2 linked regions of the Anaerocolumna sp. AGMB13020 genome follow. The protein of the gene in region 2 interacts with the protein of the main gene of each other region in a pairwise test. Links are inferred from orthologs where the notes say so. Each region holds a gene or a part of one and is shown on either strand. Other genes may lie near its edges.

Region 1 (9,427 bases), 5.3 Mb from region 2 along the record:
CTTTTCTGTTTACCGGTGACATGGAAGAAGAAGCAGAGGAGGATCTGTTATCGAAAGGCCGCGATCTGGAGACAGATGTTTTAAAAGTCGGACATCATGGCTCTTTAACCAGCAGCAGTCTTGCATTCCTTAGAGCGGTAGATCCTGTTTATGCTGTAATTTCTGTTGGGAAAGATAATTCCTATGGTCATCCTTCCGGTATTACACTGGCCAATCTCGAGGATGAGGATGTGCAGGTGTATCGAACGGACATAATGGGTACCGTTGTAATAAATAGTGATGGTGAAAATCTTTCAGTTAAGACAGAAGGTACTAACCCAAAGCAAACCACTGAATCATCGTTTGAAGAGAGCATTGACAATTTAACAGGCAATCTGGAAAATTCATCTGATAAGAAATCTGAGAAATACGTATATGTAACGAATAAAGGAACGAAATATCATAAAAAAGGCTGCCAGTACATAAAGGATAACGGTAAAGCTATATTAATGGAAGAAGCAAAAGCGGAGGGTTATGAAGCCTGCAGTATCTGCAAGCCTTAAGAAGCCTCTAAATATAAGCTGATTTTATCAGTACTTTTTCGGCATCAATATCAACAAGAATAACATCGGTACCAATCTGCTTGATACAGTTATAATTTATTACATATTCCTGGTCTCTTCCTAAGAAACCCCAGATTTTACAGGGACCCGGTACGATAATATGCGTGATAATGCCGGTATTGACATCGAATTCCAAGTCGCAGACAAATCCCAGTCTTTCTCCGTCTCTGCAGTTGATTACTTCTTTCTGTTTTAAATCACACAGTCTCATAGGGCCTCCTTTTTCAATAGTCAGTACATTTAGGTGGAATAGTTATAGCGGGTTACAGACAGGCATCAGAAAAACTATCTATCTTAATATATGAAAAAAGTAGCATTAAAATATCTTGACCGATTGAATATCTTTCAATATAATCAACTTAAAGATGTTAGAGGGAAGGATAAGGTACAAATTATGAGATGTCCATTTTGCGGAGATGAGAATACAAGAGTTATTGACTCAAGACCGGCAGACGATGGAAGTTCCATTCGAAGAAGACGTCAATGTGATGAATGCTCAAAGCGTTTTACTACTTACGAAAAAGTAGAGACTATTCCTTTGGTAGTCATAAAGAAGGACAATAATCGTGAGCCTTATGACAGGTCGAAAATTGAAGCAGGTGTTTTTCGTTCCTGCCATAAAAGACCCATTTCTGTTGACCAGATGAAAGCACTGGTAGATGAAGTGGAGAATACCATATTTAATATGGAAGAAAAAGAAATTAAGAGCTCTGTTATCGGTGAAATTCTTATGGACAAGCTTAAGGACCTTGATGCAGTGGCTTATGTCAGATTTGCTTCCGTTTATCGTGAATTTAAGGATGTAAATACTTTTGTGGATGAACTTAAGAAGATATTAGATGCGAAACAAGGGTAAACTCCATCGAATGCACAGATTCTGATAAAGGAAGCGTATAACAGCAGATAGCGCCTGTAATATACTCATATGCTATCTGCTGTTTTTAATGTGAGGTAATGATTGCCAGAATTCTGCTTTTTTGCTATAATCATCATGGATGATGCTTCTGCCCCCGGAGAGAAAGGGAAAGGAGCAATATGTTTAGTAAAGTATACAGCGGAACGGTTTTGGGTATTGATAGCAGAAGAATTACCGTAGAAGCTGATATCAGTGATGGACTGCCGGTTTTCGACCTTGTAGGATATCTTGGTTCCGAGGTCAGAGAAGCCAGGGAAAGGGTTCGCATTTCATTAAAAAATTCAGGTTACCGTTTGCCGGCGAAACGAATAACCATTAATCTGTCACCGGCTGATATGCGCAAGGAGGGGACGGCATTTGACCTGCCCATTGCCATATCCGTTCTTGCAGCCCTTGGACTGCTTCTGGAAGAAAGTCTTAAAGATACCCTGTTTATAGGTGAACTAAGTTTGAATGGTGAAGTAAAAAAGGTAAACGGAGTCCTGCCGATAGTGTATATGGCATACGAGCAGGGTTTTAAAAGATGTATTGTACCCTCCTGTAATGTAAGAGAAGGTGCGGTAGTTAAGGGAATTGAAGTATATGGTGTGGATTCCTTGACGCAGGTTGCAGAATTCCTAAGCGGAAACCTGCATCTTGCTCCGTGTTGCTTACAGGCAGAGGATTTAAAACCTAGCAGGGAAGATACGCAAATTGACTTTTCTGATATCGTTGGACAGGAGCTGGCAAAAAGGGCAATTGAAATTGCTGCCTGTGGTATGCACAATATTCTTTTAATCGGACCACCTGGTTCCGGTAAGACAATGCTTGCCAGAAGAATTCCCTCCATTCTTCCTGAACTTTCCTTCGAAGAAAGTCTTGAAATTTCTAAAATATATAGTGTCTCAGGATTATTAGATAATAATCAGTCTTTGATTCTTAACCGCCCTTTTCGTTCTCCTCATCATACAATTACCACCACTGCATTAACCGGAGGAGGAAGATTCCCGATGCCAGGAGAGATAAGTCTGGCTCATATGGGGGTTCTGTTTTTAGATGAATTCCCTGAATTTAACCGAAAGACCATCGAAATTCTCAGACAGCCCCTGGAGGAAAATGAAATAACAATTACTCGACTAAACGGTACCTTTCGTTATCCGGCTAATCTCATGCTTTGTACAGCTATGAATCCGTGCAATTGCGGTTATTACCCTGACAGGAATAAATGCCATTGCTCCTTGTCACAGGTAAGAAATTATCTGGGCAAAATAAGCCGCCCGCTTTTGGACCGAATCGATATTAGCATAGAAGTACCCCAGTCAGATTATAAGGATTTGAATAAGAAGGGAGGAAGAGAAACCTCTGCTGCGATTAGGGAGAGAGTTATGAAAGGGAGACTGGCCCAGACGGAGCGGTACAAAAAGGATCGGATTCATTTTAATTCCCAGCTTACCACCAGAATGCTGCAGGAATACTGCGCATTGGGTAAGAAGGAAGAAAAATTGATGGAGGAAGCTTATGCCAGATTAAACCTTAGTGCCAGAACCTATCACAGGGTATTAAAGGTAGCCAGGACTATTGCGGATCTGGATGGAAGTGAAAGCATACAAGAAAAGCATTTAAGTGAAGCTATTTGTTATCGCAGCATGGATAAGAAGTATTGGGATTAAAGCTAATGGCAGACTCACTAAGAAAATGTCTTTTAGGAAATCATTTCAGGAGGTCAAATGACAAAAAAAGAATGCTGGTTCTGGTTATGCGGTATAGAAATGAGCATAAAAAAGAAGAATTTAATATTATCTTATTTTTCTTCCATTGAAGAGATATTTGAGGTAGACTTCGAGGAATTTAAGAAGATACCGGAATTAAATGAAAAAGATCTGGAACGTATCAGTGGAACCAGACAGAGGAGCAAGGTGCAGGAAAGCTATGCTAAACTAAAAGAGAAAGGCATATATTTTGTATCAATAGAGGACGAAGTGTACCCTGGAAAATTAAGAAATATCTATGAGGCACCACTGGGGTTATTCTATAAAGGAAAGCTTCCGGAGGAAGGTAAAGTCCACATTGCAGTCGTCGGTGCAAGAAACTGCTCGGATTACGGAAGGGAAACAGCCGTATCTTTTTCAAAAGCTTTCGCAAGAGCGGGAATTGGAACCATCAGCGGACTTGCAGCAGGCATTGATGGTGCTGCCCATTGGGGGAGTTTGGCGGCAGAAGGAACGACTTATGCAGTACTAGGGTGCGGAGCCGATATTTGTTATCCCAAAGAAAATTTTAACATTTATCTGAATACTGCTGCCAAGGGAGGAATTATCTCAGAGTATGTACAGGGGACAGGGCCAAGAGCATATCATTTTCCTATGAGGAATCGGATTATCAGCGGATTGGCAGACGGGATACTTGTAGTGGAAGCCAGAGACAAAAGCGGTTCCTTGATAACCGTTGATTATGGTTTGGAGCAAGGCAGGAATATCTATGCAGTACCGGGAAGACCAGGAGATATACTCAGTAATGGATGCAATAACCTGCTTAAGATGGGGGCTAAATTATGCACGGAACCAGAGGATATACTAGAGGATTACATGGATTTCTGTAAAAATATACCTAAACTCATGAAAAAAAATGATAAATTACTTGAAGACAGGGAAAAAATAGTGTATGCTTGTTTAAGCCGTATCCCAAAACACCTGAATGAAATAGCCGAAGAGACAGATATGGCTATCGGAGAATTGGCTCAAATACTTTTTCAGTTGGAATGGAAGAATTTTATTAAGCAAACAAGAGCAAATTATTATATAACAGATATCTGACGAAGGGAGCTTTACAGCCTGCTCTCCTTTGAAGAAAATAGAAATAGTTTACCAGATAGGGGAGTGCACATGAATCTAGTTATTGTTGAATCACCAGCAAAAGCTAAAACAATCAAAAAATTTTTAGGTGCTAACTACGAAGTGGTGGCTTCAAACGGACATGTTAGAGACTTACCAAAAAGTCAGCTGGGTATTGATACTACGAATGATTATGAACCGAAATATATTACCATAAGAGGCAAAGGAGATCTTCTGGCAAAGCTCAGAAAAGAAGTGAAAAAAGCAGATAAAATTTATCTTGCAACTGACCCTGACCGTGAGGGTGAGGCGATTTCCTGGCATCTTACGAAGACTTTGAAACTTGAAGATAGTACCTGCAGCAGGATTACTTTTAACGAAATAACCAAAAATGCAGTGAAAGCTTCCATAAAACAGGCCAGAGATATCGATATGAATCTTGTGGATTCTCAGCAGACCAGAAGAATACTAGACCGTATGGTAGGTTATAGTATAAGCCCGCTCCTTTGGGCAAAGGTAAAAAGAGGGCTGAGTGCCGGACGTGTTCAATCCGTCGCACTTCGTATAATCTGCGATCGGGAAGATGAAATCAATGCTTTTTTACCGGAAGAATACTGGTCACTGGAAGGCAGCTTTCAGGTTGAAGGTGAGAAAAAACCTTTAACAGCCAAGCTGATTACTTCCTCTCTGGAAAAGAAGAGTATCTCATCAGAACAGGAATTAAACGAGATATTAAAAGATCTTGACAAAGCGGATTATAAGATTTCTGAAATTAAGAGAGGCGAAAGACAGAAAAAACCGCCGTTGCCCTTTACTACCAGTACTTTGCAGCAGGAAGCCGCCAAGACCTTGAATTTCTCAACGTCAAAGACCATGCGACTGGCGCAGCAGCTTTATGAAGGTATTGATATCAAAGGCCATGGAACCATTGGTTTAATAACCTACTTAAGAACAGATTCCGTTCGTATATCCGAAGAAGCGGAGAACTTTGCCCGTGAATTCATTGAGAAGAACTATGGCAGCAGCTATAATACCGAGGCAGAAGAAAAAAAGAATACTGGAAAGAAGATACAGGATGCCCATGAGGCAATCAGACCCACCTATACAGATCTGACACCGGTAATCGTGAAGGAATCCCTAAGCAGAGATTTATTCAGGTTATACCAGCTTATATGGAAACGATTTGTAGGCAGCAGAATGGCGCCGGCCAGATATGAGACCATTAATGTTAAAATAGATGCAAAGGGATATAAATTCAGTACATCTGCATCTAAAATGATTTTTGACGGATATCTCAGCGTTTATGCGGAAGAAGAAGAAAATGAAAGCCATGCAATGTTAAAGGATATTTCGGAAGAATCCAAAGTGAAGTTTCTGGAGTTCAATCCCGCCCAGCATTTTACCCAGGCACCACCTCACTATACAGAGGCGTCTCTTGTCAAGACACTGGAGGAACTGGGTATTGGAAGACCCAGTACGTATTCCCCTACGATATCTACAATTTTAGCAAGAAGGTATATCGTGAAGGAGAATAAGAATCTCTATGTGACAGAACTTGGTGAAGTTGTTAACAATATTATGAAGGAAGCATTTTCAACAATTGTTGATGTTAACTTTACAGCAAACCTGGAATCACTTCTGGATAAAGTGGAAGACGGCAGTGTTTATTGGAAAACTGTTGTAAGAAATTTCTACCCCGATCTGGATGAAGCTGTCAATAAAGCAAAAGACAGTTTGGAAGAAGTCAAGATAGAAGATGAGAAGACTGATATTATCTGTGAGGAATGCGGAAGGAACATGGTAATCAAATATGGACCCCACGGAAAATTTTTAGCATGTCCAGGTTTTCCTGAATGCAGGAATACAAAACCTTATCTTGAAAAAATCGGTGTAGCCTGCCCGTTATGCGGGAAGGATGTGGTTATTCGTAAGACAAAGAAAGGGCGTAAGTACTACGGATGTGAGAATAATCCGGAATGTGAATTTATGTCCTGGCAGAAACCTACGGATCAAAAATGCCCTAAATGTGGAAATGTGCTTATTGAAAAAGGTAATTCTTTGGTATGCCTCGATGATAAATGTGGCGGTATTGTTGTGAATAAATAAGAAATATACGAAAAACAGATATATTATATTAAAATGTGCGTCAAAAAGAAGAAATAACTATTGTTTTTATGAAAAAGGTATGATACTATTTATCTAATGTTAATACAACTTATCAGAAATAGTTCTTCTGGTTTCTGATAAAGGCAGTTTTGTTGCTGTCGTATCCAAGATTTAAATGACCGGTATCTTATATTGCGAATTAATTACTGGTTATTTAGAAGAATCAGATAAACAAGCGGGGGTACTGGGAGGTTATTTCATGAGTGTACAGTTGCTCGATAAGACGAGAAAGATTAATAAGCTATTACACAATAACAATTCTCACAAGGTAGTTTTTAATGATATCTGTGAAGTGTTAAGCGAGATTCTGGAATCCAATATTCTGGTAATCAGCAAAAAAGGTAAGGTTCTGGGTATTAAGAACAGAGAAGATATCGTAGAAATCAAGGAATTAATCAAAGATGCCGTAGGTGGTTATATTGACCAGATGTTAAATGAGCGTCTGCTTAATATTCTTTCTACCAAAGAGAATGTTAATCTATTGACACTTGGCTTTGAGCTTGATACAGATATTAGCTATCAAGCAATTATTATTCCTATCGATATTGCAGGGGAGAGGCTTGGGACATTGTTTTTATATAAGAGCATAAAGCCTTACGACCTGGACGATATTATTCTCAGTGAATACGGTACCACAGTTGTTGGACTTGAAATGATGCGTTCTGTAAATGAAGAGAATGCGGAAGAGAGCCGGAAGGTTCAGATTGTTAAATCGGCAATCAGTACTTTGTCCTTTTCTGAATTGGAAGCAATTATTCATATCTTTGAGGAACTGGAAGGAAATGAAGGTATTCTGGTAGCCAGCAAGATTGCTGACAGGGTCGGTATAACCAGATCGGTGATTGTGAATGCTCTTCGTAAATTTGAAAGTGCCGGAGTTATTGAATCACGTTCCTCCGGTATGAAAGGTACTTATATAAAAGTACTTAATGATGTTGTTTTCGATGAGCTTAAAAAACTGAACAAGTAAATTATAGAAATATTACATTATTTTAACAAAATAGTGAGAAAGATTAAGAGAATGGATTTATAAATTGTATACAATTTATAAATCCATTTTTTATGCAATTTATTCATTATATATACGAAAATGTCGAAAATTAGGAGCACTAATTAACCGTATTCATAGGTTTTAGACAAAAAGATTTTCCGCATAAATAGTGCATTTGAGCTATATTTCGAATAATTTACAATATATGATATAATAGTACTAATTTATAAAAATTAGCTTGTTTTTTTGTCGTAATATATTTATAATTGAAGCTAGTTACGAGAGATGTGTGAGTTTGTTGAAGCTATTCCACTAAGTTTTCACACAATGCCCTTACAAATCGCAAGCTGGCTTGCGGTATTGCTTGATAAAATACGTGAAATGTACTTTTATTTCATAGGTTATCAAGTAGAAGAATTGATAAGCGGGAAAGAGGTAAGTATGATTAATTCAGATTTATTCAATTATGTAAACGTACTGAATAAGGCGGCCGATGCAATGTGGACAAGGGGTCAGTTGTTAGCCAATAATCTTGCCAATGTCAGTACACCAGGATATAAACGACAGGATATCGAATTCCAGACTTATTTAGCCAATGCACTCAAGGGACCTGGCAATCTCGACCAGAAAGTTGCTGGTATAGACTTGAAATCAATAGCATCAACTGTCTATACGGATAATTCGTCCTTAAGCTACAGGCTGGACGGTAATAATGTTGATATAGATACGGAATCTGCTAAAGTAGCAGAGAATCAAATTAACCATAGTGCTATGCTTGAAGCTATGTCACACGAATTTAGCAGAATAAGAACAGCATTGTCTAATAATTAGGAGGAAGTTAGATGTCAGTTATTGATGCAATGAATATAAGTGCCAGCGGTATGTCAGCACAAAGACTTCGTATGGATGTCATATCGCAAAATATTGCTAATGTCAATACTACAAGAGATGAAAATGGAAATGTGGTAAGGCGTAAGATCGTAGTATTTGAGGAACGTAACCAGAGTCCCTTTTCTAAAATTCTTGGGGGAAAGATAAATGAAGCTATGGGAAATGGTGTGAAGGTTACAGAGGTGAAAGAGGATACTACCACACCGATGAATGTTGTTTATGATCCATCACATCCAGATGCTGATGAAGAAGGTTATGTAACTTATCCAAACATTAATACGGTAACGGAAATGGCCAATTTAATTGATGCTTCCAGAGCATATGATGCCAATGTTACTGCATTTAATTCAATAAAAAGTATGGCGTTAAAGGGATTGGAAGTAGGAAAATAACAGGGGGATTAATTGATGGATATTACACTGCTTAATGGAATATCGGGTATAAATGCATATAGTGCTAATAATACAGGGGTGGAGAAAGCCACAAGGAATGATGCGTTTGATAGTGTATTCCAATCTGCTCTTTCTATGTTAAAAGAAACAAATGATTTATCGAATGCTGCAAAAGAAGCTGAGGTTTCCTTTGCGTTAGGGCTGTCTAATAACACTTATGACCTTCAGGTTGCTCAGGAAAAAGCTAACCTGTCACTACAGTACACTGTTCAGGTAAGAAATAAGGTAATAGAAGCTTATAAAGAGATTATGAATCTCCAATTCTAATGATGGAACTGAAGGAGCTGTAATATGATTGACAGACTAAAGCAAGTACCGGTTCAGTTGCTTAACCAATGGAATAAATACACCAGCAAACAGAAAACGATTATTATCGGAGTTGTTGCTACGATTTTTCTGGCGCTTGTCATATTGGTTACCGTATTGAACAGGACTGAATATAAAGAGTTATTTACGGGCGAGAATAAAAAAGACGTTAGCACTATCGCAGGTCTGTTAAAGGATGAAGCAATCGCCTATCAATTAAGCAGTGATGGTATGACTATCGATGTGGATAAGGACAAATTCTCTGATGCGCTATTGCTTGTTTACGGGAGTGG
Region 2 (9,391 bases):
AAATACGTATTTTTTCTGTTTCTGTGAATCCTTTTTTCCCATAACCTTCAAGAAAAGCCGGTTTCTGATAATGAGAACGGAAACCAACTTCCAATAACTCATCTCCCCATATACAGCGTTCAAAATCAATAAATCCGGTTATTTTATCTTTCTCAACGAAAACATTTCCTGCCCAAAGATCCCAATGAACTAATCTTGGTGTGGTTACCTCATTAAAACTTTTTTTATGTTTCAATAACATCTTGTTTATGCTTTCAAAATCCATGCCAATATCCAGACTGATTTTCTCTGCATCCAGAAAGATTTTCTCCAGAAATCCTTTAAATACATCAAACCAGTCAGAATCCGTTACAATACTGTTATAATAGCCGAAACCATTACCAGTTATCTCATTGACAGCAGCGTTGTATTTTCCAGTTTGCCGCTCTACGGAATCCTTTTCCTCTTCTGTCATTGCTTGCTGAATGCTGCTAAAGCTCTTTCCAGCAAGCTTAGTCATAAAGAAATAATCACTTGGACAAATTGAGTGAGAAAAATCATGAAACAGCACTTTTGGCATGGGTATATCGGGATACTCAGAAAGCAGTTCCATACAGCCCACTTCTGCTCTCATGATATCTACTTCACTCGACATGACAAGAACACCCTCCGGCGGGGCTATCTTTAAAATAACCTCTCTTTCATCACTTAAAGTAATTAAATAAGCAGCATTAAAATACCCCTCTGTTAATTCCTTCCAATCCAGAAGTTCTGCCTGGGGAAATGCCAGGTTTACCATTTTTTTTAATGTTTCTTCCGTAATATTGCTTTTTGTTATACTATTCATAATTATACAGGAATTAAATCCTTCTCCTTTCATTTGTAAAAATCACTTCCTATACGGGCGGTTTTATATTATCTGTTTCCCGATTACCCGTTTCTCGTTTATAACTTTTATAGCTTAAATACCATTGAAGCGAAGACAGTATTCGTAAAATCAGTAATATAGCAAAGACCCTTCGGAATGCGGACAGGTTATTGCCTATAAACTGATAGAATTTAACACCCGCTAACGGCATAATAGCATTGCTTAAGGTGATAAATACAGTATAAATAGAAATGCTTAGAGTCTTATTATTTTCCGGTATCACCGACAACAGGTATTGAGGCATATTCAAAGGGACTGTGGCAAATGCCAGATTTGCAATAGTATTCAATATAAGAAAAACTACTGGCCCAATTTCAATAGGAAGGCTGGTTGAGATAATCATACACAAAGGACATAAGGCAAGCCCCAGATTCCCGAAGATCACACCAAATCTCGGTCCCTTTCTTTCATTCAGCCTGCTCCAGAATCCAATAGTCAAAAACTGAGCCAATGCTGCACCAATCGCAGCGTAACTTAACCAGGCTTCATTCATCTTAAGATAATTTACCTGTCCAAGAAAATACAAGGTCCAATCAGCTTGCCAGAATAGATAAAAGAATAATGCTCCTCCCAGAAATTTCACAAAGGGCTTATGATGCAGCAATTCCTTAAAAGCAATTCGAAGGTCTGCATAAGACATGGACTCTTTCTTCCCAGTATACCCTCCTTTTATCTTCCTTACTGTTATTACCTGTATTATAAGGATAGCAGCTATAAACCAGTAAAAGCTTTGGTGCATCCTTATCTTACTATCCGTACCAGAAGCCGAAGCCAGCAAAGCACCTGTAATAAGGGGAAGAGCTATGTTAAAGAAGAACATTCCTCCGGTTCTGACTGTAAGTATCCGGTTTCTGTTTTCAAAAGGTACAACATCGGAAAAATAAGCTTGCCAGGAGGCATTATAACCAGTTAATGGCCCCACGGAAAGACATAGAAACAGTATAAATACGGGAAATGCAAAACTGCCAAGAAAAGGTACAAAACCAATGAATAGATAGAACAAAGCCAGCGCCATAAGAGATAATGACACCATCATTCTCTTATTTTTCATACGATCCGTGAGAATACCAAGAGGTATTAAGACAATCACCCCAACAAATTGCGGTATAGAAGCAACAAGACTGATTTCAGCATCCGAAGCCCCCAGACGCAAGGCAAAAAGGTTATTATTATTGTTCATAATATTCGTAGCAATAGCAAAAAGCATTCCCTCTACGGCAAACATCAGTAAGGCATTATTTTCAGGCCGGAAGAAAGAGGAAATATTTCGTTGAAAGGAAGCTGTAGTAAAATTCTGCAGGCATTTTTTCATATATTCCTCCTTGGACTTTTGCATGTATTTTGTATAGAATAAACAATCTCTTGCCCTGACGGATATTTCTCTGGATATAATGACCTTATAAATTTCGTTTTCTTTCATATATAGTAGCATAATTTATACATTTTACAAGTATTTCTTTGATTATTCTTTCATTTTTTCCAGAGCTAAGTTAAATACTTGCATGCACTGATTCAGCTGAATTGCACTGGACAGAAAGACCTTTCCACTAAACTCTAGAAAAACTTCTATCATAAAACCAATACACAGAAAAAGCAGCCACACTTCTATTAGGGCACTTGGCTGAATGTCACGGCAAAGTTTAAACGCTACTACTGAAGATGGAATCTTCCAAGTAATAAACAATAATAATCTCATACACCAATGTCGATAAAACTCAGCTTTGCGAAATAGAAATCTGCTGCTCCTTCAATTGTATTTATTATTTTAAAAGCCTATATTAATAATTCTTATTATAAAATAGCTGTATTATACTCACGGAGGGAATACCTTCTGCTATTGCACGAAACAATTTATTATTATCAGCTGACTTATTACAGTTTCTGATACCACTCTTTTAAGGAAAACTCCGCCTTTTTCAAATGAATATTAAATCCTATATCTTTATCAGCTTCTTCCTGGGTATCATAAATAGCAGTACTCCAATCCCACCAGAATACACCGCTGAACCACTCCTCCTTTGAGAATACCTCCAGACAGGAGTCATAGAAAGCTGCCTGCTCTTCTTCGCTTCTTTCGAACTCTGTATGGGTAAAATCCCAAGGCATCATAGCACATCCGCTGGCACTTCGTATACCAATCTCCATAAATATAACAGGTTTCTGTAAGGACGCACTCACTTCTTTTAAACGTTCAGCTACTTTCAGCCATTCCTGCTTCATATTTTCTTTGGTATCTCCAGGTTTCTTCCCAACTTTATAATATGCACTGGTACCAATATAATCAAGACTGTCAAACCAGCTAACTTCTTTTTCTCTACCATGGTTTGCATTATAAACCAGTGGACCTTTATAAATCTTTTTAACTTCTGCTATCGCATTTCTCCAATGTTTTTCTTTTCGTTCCGTTCCACTCATTTCACAGCCGACGCAAAACATTTCACAACCGGTGTCTGCTGCTATCTCAGCATAATGACACAAAAAAGCAGTATAGTATTCAAACCAGGTATCCCAGTAATGATCCTTGCCCCACATATCACCATCCGGGAAATTAATCAATGCTCTCCATACTCCGTCTTCACTGTTAATAACTGGTTTCAAACAGACTTTAACACCTCTTTCATGTGCTCGGTTTATGGTATGGATAATTTCCTTATCAGATAGGGTATTTCGATAATCAAAATATATCTCAGTAGAAGAAAAAGTTTTCTGGTGAACATGAAATGCCAGGCACATCCAGTTAACTCCAATATCGAATAATAAATCCTGTGACTTTTCTGCCTCTTTTGTGAGATAATCTCCTTTTCTGCCATCCCATCCATAGGTAAATCCTTTTATGTCCATATTATCTCCTTTGTGTTTAATTTGATGCAAATTGGTGCATTTTATATTTTTTATTAATGCACTTATAATGCTTTAATCGCATCATAACATATCTCATCAGACAATGCAATATTATACCTGTAATTTGATAAAGTTAAATCATACTTCTTAATTTTTCAAAACATCTGCTAAATTGTATGGTTAAAACATATTATTTTATCTCAAATCATTGAATATGCATTATTCAAACTTTTTTATGCACCAATTACTATTTCATTTTGCTTTCATATAGTGCATTTGAGATACATATTTAATGCATATATTAAACTTAATACATGAAATAATTAAACATTTTCTAACCAGAAACATTAGCATTAATAAAAAACGGTTCTATACTGAATGTTGGGGCGTGCTTGAAAAGCACACTTCCAACATTCTTTTAGTTGTAATAAAATACATCTATAAGAAGCCTCCCAAACGCATTATCCCGACCAAAGTTTAATGTTAACGGAGGTGACCTCTTATAGATGTACCCTAATTATAGCAAGGCATTCTTAGACTTGAAAGATGTTTTTGTAAAAAAAGTGATTCAGGCAGATTCTTTTTTAAAGGTTTTCATTGAAACTAAACCTTCTGAGCAGACCTGTCCTTGTTGTGGCTGTAAAACAAAAAGAGTTCATGACTATCGAATCCAGGAAATTAATGACACTCCTTTCCAAGGTAAAACCGTCATTCTGGTTCTAAGAAAACGACGTTATTTATGTACCTCCTGCGGAAAACGATTTTTGGAACACTATTCTTTTCTTCCTACCTATCACCGCAGAACAAGGAGACTGGCTTTTTATGTTATATCTCTCCTTCGGCAGACTTTTTCTCTCAAGCAGGTTTCAATCCTTACCGGGGTTTCCGTCCCTACAATCTGCAGACTTTTGGATACCATCCATTATGCACCCCCAGATAAACTTCCTGAGGCTGTTTCTATTGATGAATTTAAAGGCAATGCCTCTACTGGGAAATATCAGTGTATCCTCGTTGATCCTAAAAAACACCGGATTCTGGATATTCTTCCAGACCGCACTCAGAGCCATCTGGCTGATTACTGGAGAAACATTACAAGAAAGGAAAGGCTGAAAGTAAAGTTCTTTGTCTGTGACATGTGGCTTCCCTATGTGGAGCTGGCCAGGACCTTCTTTCCAAATGCAAAGATTATAGTGGACAAGTATCATTTCATTCGTCAGGTCACATGGGCTATCGAAAATGTTCGTAAACGGCTCCAAAAATCCATGCCGACTTCTCTTCGAAAATACTATAAACGAAGCCGGAAGCTGATTTTGACCCGCTATAGAAAGCTGAAAGACGAGAACAAACAAGCCTGTGATCTGATGCTCCAGTATAGTGATGACCTACGGTTGGCGCACATGATGAAAGAATGGTTTTATGACATCAGCCAGCTGGAGTCCTATCGTAAGCAACAGCAGGAATTCGATGATTGGATATCTAATGCAAGAGGATGCGGTATTAAAGAATTCGAGAAATGTGCAAAAACGTTCCAGTCTTGGAGAAAAGAAATCTTAAATGCCTTCAAATATGGCATTACAAACGGTGTCACAGAAGGATTTAACAATAAGATTAAAGTATTAAAACGAAGTTCTTATGGAATCCGAAACTTTAACCGGTTCCGTACTCGGATACTTCATTGTACATCATAGGAAAAATGGTCGGGATATGGAGGCTTATTTTGCATGCCCAAAACAGCATACAGTAGAATGAACTATCGAAACAGCTCTAAACGTAAGAAAGGAGCGGGATTCATACGAATCCCACCCCAACTATTGACAAAGAGCCTAAAAAACGAGCAAGTGGATAAAACCACTTGCTCGTTTTTTATATTATATTCAATCATTCAGCTTTAAAGATTAACTTACATAGGCTTAGGTTTGCTTCCTATAATCAAGCTCATTCCAGATAATTAAAGTTATTCCAGACTCATGTAATGCCTGATTAAGTCCATTCCATAACCTTTTCGATAAAGTTTAGCAGCTATCTTCTGCCTCTCTTCTCTGGACAGACTCTTAATATCAGCAAACTTTTTTGTAATCTCGCGTTGAATTGCTTCCTCTTCGCTATCATACTCACTGGAAAGCGCTTCTTGTATATCCGTTCCCGCTATCCCTTTTTGCTGCAGTTCACCTATTATCTGTCGTTTACTTTTACTGCTCTTTTTCATCCTCACATAACTGGAAGCATAACGTAAATCATCAATATAGTGATAACTGATAACGTAACAAATGGCTTCTTGTATAATATCTCCGCTGAATCCGGCCATTTCCAGCTTTCTTTTTAGTTCCGCTTCTGTCCGGTCCATATGCTTAAGCAGTGCCATCGCTTTTTGCTTGGCTCGCTTTATGGCATTGTTGTATAACTCATTCAGAAGTGTCTCTGCCATATTACCTTCTTCTATCAGACCATATTTCTTGATCTCTCTGTCATATAGAGTAAAACGATACCTATCGTCCAGATATACTTTTACTTTATTTTTACCTGTGTTTTCCAGTCTGGTTATAATCATTTTTATTCATCTGCTTCCTTAGCGGCTGTTTCCTTCTTATTTGTTGCTGATACAATGGACAAATTATATTTGTCTCTAACTTTTAATTCAATCTCAGCAAATATCGTAGGATTTTCTTTTAAAAATTGTTTGGCATTTTCACGCCCCTGTCCAATCTTAGCCTCATTATAGGCATACCACGCACCACTCTTAATGACAATATTCTCATTGGAAGCCAGGTCTAAAACATCACCTTCTCTGGAAATACCCTGTCCGAACATAATATCAAACTCCGCTTCTTTAAAAGGAGGCGCAACCTTGTTCTTAACTACCTTTATACGTGTTCTGCTTCCGACAATATCTCCACCCTGCTTCAATGCTTCAATTTTACGAACATCCAAACGAATGGAAGAATAGAACTTAAGAGCACGTCCACCAGTAGTTGTCTCAGGATTTCCAAACATTACACCAACCTTTTCACGAAGCTGGTTGATAAAAATTACAATACAATTGGATTTGCTGATAGCAGCTGTTAATTTACGAAGCGCCTGGGACATTAACCTGGCTTGTAAGCCTACATGAGAATCACCCATATCTCCATCAATTTCTGCTCTTGGTACCAACGCAGCCACGGAATCGACAATAATTATATCCACTGCACCGGAACGAACCATTGTTTCTGTAATTTCTAAGGCTTGTTCCCCATTGTCAGGCTGGGATATGTAGAGATTATCGATATCTACTCCGATTCTTTTCGCATAGACAGGGTCCAAAGCATGCTCCGCATCGATAAATCCGGCAATTCCACCAATTTTTTGCACTTCTGCAACCATGTGAAGAGCAACCGTAGTCTTACCACTGGATTCCGGTCCATATATTTCAACGATTCTCCCCTTGGGTATACCGCCCAAGCCCAAGGCAACGTCCAAGCTGATAGATCCGGTGGGTATAGTTTCTATGTTCATATGGGCAGCCGTATCACCAAGTTTCATAACGGAGCCTTTTCCGTACTGTTTCTCAATCTGCGCCAATGCGGATTCCAGCGCTCTGCTCTTATCTTCTTTTGACATCTTTTTTCTCCTTTATGCGAACTTATGTTCTTGTTTTAATAATAGCTTATCTTTTTAAGTTTGTCAATCTTAAATTCTTATTTCTTTGTTCTTATTTCTTTGTTCTTTCTTTTTATTTTTGGTTTTCGTATTTTGGTTCTCATATTCTGGTTCTCATATTCTGGTTCTTTTTTGTTCTTAATTTGGTTTTTATTTTGGTTTTTAGTTCTTATTTTTGGGTTCTTATTTTTGGATTCTTACTTTTTGATCCTTTTTTGGGTCTTATTTTGGGTCCCTTTTGGTATCCTTTTTTGGGTCTCATTTTGGGTCCCTTTTGGTATCCTTTTATAAGTCTTATTTGGGGATCCTTTTTTGGGGTCTTATTTTGAATCCTTTTTTTGTCTAATTTCTTTACTCTTATTTTATTACAACAACTCCCCCTTTCCTTTAAACTACATTATCAATGTACAGCAGGATAATAGAATGAATATGGAACATTTCATTTTGTTGTGATGGAGGTTATATGATTATTAAATCGGATAGAACAGAATTTGAGATAAACAAAGAAGATATGATAGAAAGCTCCTATGTCAATTTAATGACACAAGCTTTTATATAGAATAACAGAAATATATAAAATTGTAAACCCGCATTTACACATTCTTACATAACAGCTTAATTTATAGTATTTAACATTTTATATATTGTGTTTTATCCTTATAAAAATACTCCAGACATTACTTCACATAAGATTTTCTGTTTAATTTCATGTACTTACCAAAGTGTTTGTGAAAAATTTATGGTTCCCCGTTGTTCACTCTTTTTAAGAATGAAGTTAAGGGAACCTGGCATATATCAAGCATAATATTTATATTCGTTCAAAGATTTTCATACACACTGATATATAATTGGGAATTTGACAGCCGGAAAATATGTTGATTATATCCTGGCATCCTCCGGATATATAAATCCCGGCAACAGCAAGTATGCTGCTCCTTCTTTGACTAAGCGAATTCCGAAAAATAACTGATTCTGAAAAATAACTAATTCTGTACAAAGCGATACTTATGCAATCTGTTCTTAATTGTATGTATTCTTCGGCTGTACAATCTGAGGATTATAACCCTTATCCGTCAATGCCTGAACGATTGCATCCTTGTGTTCGTGTCCGAAGCTTTCCATGGTTATCGTCAATTCAACAGCACTGTTTCGATTTATGGATACGAACTGATTATGATCTAAACGAATGATGTTTCCCTGAGCTTCTGCTATGACATTGGCAACATTAACAAGCGCACCGGGACGATCCGGCAATAAAACAGACACTGTAAAGATACGGCCTCTTTGTATAAGTCCATGCTGAACCACAGAAGATACCGTTATAACATCCATATTACCACCACTTAAGATAGATACGATTTTTTTGCCCGTACAATTCAATTGTTTAAGAGCCGCCACAGTCAACAAACCAGAATTCTCCACTACCATCTTATGATTCTCGATCATATCCAGAAAACTAACTATGAGTTCACGATCATCAATTGCTATTATCTCATCGATATTTTTCTGAATATACGGAAATATATTGCTACCAGGGGTTTTGACCGCTGTTCCGTCAGCTATGGTTTCTATCTGCGGAATAGTAATAACATGACCTGCCTTAATGGATTCCTGCATACAATTGGCTCCCATAGGTTCCACACCAATTACTTTAATATTAGGGTTTAACAGCTTTGCCAAAGTAGAGACACCGGCTGCAAGACCGCCGCCGCCGATTGGAACAAGAATGATGTCAACAGTAGGAATCTCCTGAAATATTTCCATTGCTATGGTGCCCTGTCCTGTAGCCACAACTTCATCATCAAAAGGATGGATAAAAGTATATTCCTTCTCTTCAGCCAGCTTTAATGCATACTGACAGGCATCGTCATACACATTGCCATGAAGGATAACTTCTGCTCCGTAACCCTTGGTACGATTGACCTTGATAAGAGGAGTTGTTGTAGGCATAACAATGATTGCCTTCGCTCCGTACATTTTAGCAGCATATGCCACACCTTGGGCGTG

The links.
Region 1: the proteins of recA (region 2) and dprA interact in binary tests that used the Bacillus subtilis proteins (3 or more experiments, as listed by UniProt). The link is inferred for Anaerocolumna sp. AGMB13020 from one-to-one orthologs.

Annotation. Positions count from the first base shown.
Region 1 is NZ_CP136910.1:5,349,016-5,358,442, forward strand. Bases 2,280-5,267 are described here. They hold dprA (DNA-processing protein DprA), read left to right. Parts: upstream 2,280-3,224; coding sequence 3,225-4,310; downstream 4,311-5,267. Other genes in these bases: R2R35_RS22455 (YifB family Mg chelatase-like AAA ATPase), read left to right, coding at 2,280-3,167; topA (type I DNA topoisomerase), read left to right, coding at 4,380-5,267. In the rest of the region: R2R35_RS22440 (ComEC/Rec2 family competence protein), read left to right, coding at 1-542; R2R35_RS22445 (YlmC/YmxH family sporulation protein), read right to left, coding at 550-813; transcriptional regulator NrdR, read left to right, coding at 997-1,458; more of R2R35_RS22455, read left to right, coding at 1,638-2,279; more of topA, read left to right, coding at 5,268-6,434; GTP-sensing pleiotropic transcriptional regulator CodY, read left to right, coding at 6,694-7,464; flagellar basal body rod protein FlgB, read left to right, coding at 7,927-8,316; flagellar basal body rod protein FlgC, read left to right, coding at 8,328-8,768; flagellar hook-basal body complex protein FliE, read left to right, coding at 8,784-9,095; R2R35_RS22490 (flagellar M-ring protein FliF C-terminal domain-containing protein), read left to right, coding at 9,120-9,427. UniProt on the Bacillus subtilis protein: Protein that helps load RecA onto ssDNA during transformation. Binds cooperatively to circular ssDNA, is able to bridge different segments of DNA. Favors the loading of RecA onto SsbA- or SsbB-coated ssDNA and formation of RecA-DNA filaments.
Region 2 is NZ_CP136910.1:235-9,625, reverse strand. Bases 5,323-8,274 are described here. They hold recA (recombinase RecA), read right to left. Parts: upstream 7,346-8,274; coding sequence 6,299-7,345; downstream 5,323-6,298. Other genes in these bases: R2R35_RS00015 (regulatory protein RecX), read right to left, coding at 5,703-6,296; R2R35_RS00020 (ISL3 family transposase), read left to right, coding at 5,323-5,436. Outside these bases: R2R35_RS00035 (phosphotransferase family protein), read right to left, coding at 1-859; R2R35_RS00030 (MFS transporter), read right to left, coding at 876-2,219; R2R35_RS00025 (glycoside hydrolase family 113), read right to left, coding at 2,780-3,748; more of R2R35_RS00020, read left to right, coding at 4,255-5,322; ilvA (threonine ammonia-lyase), read right to left, coding at 8,405-9,391. UniProt on the Bacillus subtilis protein: Multifunctional protein involved in homologous recombination, DNA repair and competence.